DNA from 2 places in the Cupriavidus sp. 94F1 genome. Region 1 is predicted to be linked to the other one. Evidence: predicted binding sites of a transcription regulator. Region 1 holds the regulator's gene; the other holds the start of a gene.
The links. Region 1 encodes sigma-54, which starts transcription at its own class of promoters, with help from an activator protein. Its sites were predicted from a motif close to TGGCANGNAANCTGCTTT; they were not measured.
Positions count from the first base shown of each region.

Region 2: a site for sigma-54 is predicted at 1,507-1,524, ahead of AC3FJ6_RS07425 (circularly permuted type 2 ATP-grasp protein). Genes of this name have one in related genera too.

Region 1 covers NZ_JBYOJT010000003.1:14,823-17,007, forward strand. Annotated here, with positions in the region: gene lptB (LPS export ABC transporter ATP-binding protein) at 1-35, shown strand, start outside; gene AC3FJ6_RS07740 (RNA polymerase factor sigma-54) at 211-1,692, shown strand; gene hpf (ribosome hibernation-promoting factor, HPF/YfiA family) at 1,743-2,096, shown strand.
Region 2 covers NZ_JBYOJT010000002.1:719,664-721,848, reverse strand. Annotated here, with positions in the region: gene AC3FJ6_RS07425 (circularly permuted type 2 ATP-grasp protein) at 1-1,311, opposite strand, end outside; gene AC3FJ6_RS07420 (gluconokinase) at 1,554-2,078, opposite strand.

The DNA of each region.
Region 1 (2,185 bases):
GCCGCGTCTATCTGGGCGAGAACTTCCGCATGTAAGACCGTGCCGCCTCCGCGGCCACACTGCCGACAGGTTTTCGGCAGGTCATCGGCAGGTCATTTTTACCGCACTTGCCCGCGGCTATTTCAAAGCCGTTGCCGATCAGGAAGCCGAAGCGATAGGTTGTAGCAAATTCCGTTCCAACAACGGAAAGATGCGCATAGAATAGGTCGCATGAAACCTTCGCTTCAGCTCCGCCTCTCCCAACATCTGGCCCTCACGCCGCAACTGCAGCAGTCCATCCGGCTGCTTCAGCTTTCCACGCTCGAACTGCAACAGGAGGTGGAACAGGCGCTGACGGAAAACCCGCTGCTGGAACGCGAGAACGACTGGATCGAAAGCCCGCTGCGCGTGGCGGCTGACGGCTCCGTCAATCTGCAAAGCGCCCCGGCGCCGGCCCCGTCCGAACCGCAGGCCAACGGCGACGATCGCAGCGAACATGCGTCCGGCGGCGAGGAAGAAGGCTTCAGCGATTCCGGTGCCGAGGACTACGGCAACGACTGGAGCCTCGACGACTTCGCGCGCCGCCCGCAGAACGACGAAGACGAAAAGACGCCGATGCAGTTGCGCGATGCGGATCCCACGCTGCGCGAGTACCTGATGGAACAGCTGACGCCGCTCAAGATTTCGGCGCGCGACAAGGGCCTGGCCATCTTCCTCATCGAATCGCTCGACGACGACGGATACCTGAGTGCGTCACTCGAGGAAATCTGCACCGAACTGCCCGAAGAACTCGAATTCGAGGTGGAAGAAGTACAGGCGATGCTGACGCTGCTGCAGAGCTTCGATCCGCCCGGCGTGGGCGCGCGCAATGCCGCCGAATGCCTGAGCCTGCAATTGAAACGGTTGCAGCATCCTCAGCGCGAACTGGCCCTGTCCATCGTCAATCACCATCTTGAACTGCTGGCGGTCAGGGATTACACGCGCCTCAAGAAAGCGCTGCAGGTGGACGACATTGCACTAAAGGCGGCGCACGACCTGATCCGCTCGCTGGCACCGTACCCAGGACATGCGTACAGCCGCCCCGAGGCCGATTTCGTGGTGCCGGACGTGTTCGTGCGCAAGAGCGGCAGCGGCTGGATTGCCCAGCTGAATCCGGATGTGATGCCGCGCCTGCGCATCAACGACATGTACGCGCAGATCTTGCGCGGTGCAAAAGGCGAAGCGGGGGCTGCGGGACTGCAACAAAAGCTGCAGGAAGCGCGGTGGCTTATCAAGAACATCCAGCAAAGATTCGACACGATCCTGCGTGTGGCGCAGGCAATTGTGGAGCGTCAGAAGAACTTTTTTTCGCACGGCGAAATAGCGATGCGGCCCTTGGTTTTGCGGGAAATTGCCGATACACTCGGTTTACATGAGTCGACCATTTCCCGGGTGACCACGAACAAATACATGGCCACGCCAATGGGTACTTTCGAGTTGAAGTACTTCTTTGGTAGCCACGTCTCCACGGAGACGGGCGGCGCGGCCTCTTCCACGGCGATCCGCGCGCTGATCAAGCAACTGATAGGAGCCGAAGAACCCAGGAATCCTCTTTCCGACAGCCGCATCGCCGAATTGCTGGGCGAACAGGGCTTTGTGGTCGCACGCCGCACGGTGGCCAAATATCGCGAAGCACTGAAGATCCCCGCAGTCAATCTCCGCAAGTCTTTGTAGCCGAGCCGCAACCGCCTGCCTGGTGCGGCTCTTTCAGAAGGAGAAGCGCTATGAACTTCAAGATCAGTGGACACCACCTCGACATCACGCCGCCGCTGCGTGAGTATGTGGAAACGAAACTGGAGCGAATTGTCAGGCATTTCGATCAGGTCATTGGCGTGAGCGTGCTGCTATCTGTCGACAACCACAAGGAAAAGGACAAGCGTCAGTACGCGGAAATCAATCTGCATCTCAAGGGCAAGGACATCTTCGTCGAAGCGCACCATGAAGACCTGTACGCTGCGATCGACTGTCTGGTCGACAAGCTCGACCGGCAGGTGATCCGCTACAAGGACCGCGTGCAGGGTCATGACCGGGAAGCGGTCAAGTACCAGATGGCTGAAGCCCAGCTACAGCAACAATAGGCTGGCAAATCCTTGACTGCCCCTCGAGGCGGACGTCAGCGTCCCCGAGAGGACTGACAGGAAGAGAGCAAAGCCGCGCATCTGCGCGG
Region 2 (2,185 bases), on a different contig from region 1:
CGATTCCACATAGGTCGGGCAGGTGGACAGCGCCAGCGTCGGCTGGGCGATGTACTGCTCGGGCCGCGCCTTGACCACCTCGCGGAACTGGTCGATCTCGGCCTTCGTCGCGGCCGGGCCCACCAGCATGCCGTACCCCCCGGCACCGTGGGTTTCCTTCACGACCAGCTCGGCCATGTGGTCGAGCACGTATTGCAGGTCATCGGGCCGGCGGCACATGTAGGTGGGCACGTTCGACAGGATGGCCTCTTCGCCCAGGTAGAAGCGGATCATGTCCGGCACATACGGATAGATCGACTTGTCGTCGGCCACGCCGGTGCCGATGGCATTCGAGATCGTCACGTTGCCGGCGCGATAGACCGACAGCAGCCCCGCCGCACCCAGCGCCGAATCGGGCCGGAACACCAGCGGATCGAGGAAGTCGTCGTCCACGCGGCGGTAGATCACGTCGATCCGTTGCGGCCCCTGGGTGGTGCGCATGTAGAGGTGATCGTCCTCGACGAACAGGTCGCTGCCCTCCACCAGTTCCACGCCCATCTGCTGGGCCAGGAACGCGTGCTCGAAATACGCGGAGTTGTACATGCCCGGCGTGAGCACGACCACGGTAGGGTCGGCGATATTCTGCGGCGACACGCTGCGCAGCATGTCCAGCAGCAGGTCGGGATAGTGGGCCACCGGCGCCACGCGGTTGCGGGCGAACAGGTCGGGGAACAACCGCATCATCATCTTGCGGTTTTCCAGCATGTACGACACGCCCGACGGCACGCGCAGGTTGTCTTCCAGCACGTAGAACTCGCCCTGCCCCGCGCGCACCACGTCGATGCCGGCCACATGGGCATAGATGTCGCGCGGCACGTCGATGCCGAGCATCTCGGGCCGGTACTGGGCGTTGTTATAGATCTGGTCGGGTGGAATCACGCCGGCACGGATGATGTCCTGGCCGTGGTAGATGTCATGGATGAAGCGGTTCAGCGCCGCCACCCGCTGGCGCAGGCCGCGTTCCAGCGTCGCCCATTCGCTGGCCGGGAACACGCGCGGGATCACGTCGAACGGAATGGTCCGCTCGGTGCCGCTGTTGGACTCGTCCTTGTCGCCATAGACGGCGAAGGTAATGCCCACGCGCCGGAAGATCAGATCCGCCTCCGCGCGCTTGTTGTCCATGGTGGACACGGACTGCCGGCCGAGCCAGTCCGCAAAACTTCGGTAGTGAGTCCGGACCGCCCCTGGCGGCAATACCTGTCCGGCCTCGACGGCCGTTACCGTGCCGTCCTCTCGCCCTTCCAGCATCTCGTCGAAAAACCGCGCCGCCATGATGGCCGCTCCTTCGTGGAAATGGGCGCCTGCCGCGGTCCGTGCCGCCTGACTGCTCTTCGGCCCTGCTGCACGGCAATACCGCCGGCCACCCGTTTATCGATGCCTCGTCGAGTCGACGCTTCCAGCATATCCGCACCGGTAAATCCCGCAAGGGGTTGCATGCCCAAGACATGCGCCGGTACGCAAAACGGTTTAGCAAGATGCTTGCCAGCCACGCCTGGCCGGCCTTGGTGCAGGGATCAGTGCGCGGTCTTTGCCTGCCCGGCGCAAGAGACCGATTCCGGCGGGCATTTGGCCAGGATGTCCTCCACCAGGACTTCGGGCGCCCGGCGGATATCAAGCACCAGCGCGTCCCGAGGCTCTTCCAGGGTGTCGAACTGGCTTTGCAGCAGTGCCGGGTTGAAGAAATGGTCGGCGCGGGCCGACAGGCGGCCGCCGATCGTCGAGGCGTCGCCTTTCATGAACACGAAGGTCACGCCGCCGTCGGGCGGGGTCAGGCGGTCGCGGTACGTCTGGCGCAGCGCCGAGCAGGTAAAGACATGGGTGCGGCCTTCGGCGCGGGCGGCATCGATGGCCGCGCGCATGGCAGCCAGCCAGGGCCAGCGGTCTTCGTCGGTGAGCGGCACGCCGGCGTGCATCTTGGCCTTGTTGGCCTCGCTGTGAAAGGTGTCGGCATCATGGAAGCCACAGTGCAGCCGCTCTGCAAGCAGCTGGCCCACGGTGGTCTTGCCGCTGCCGGAAACGCCCATCAGGATATAGATCATGTCTGCTCCATCGAACATGGTGTCGGGTGGTATTGCCACCCTTGTCGGTAGCCGCCGGGCACGCGTCGGCGTGGCCCGGCAGTGCCCCGGGCGCCAGCGCCGCGGGG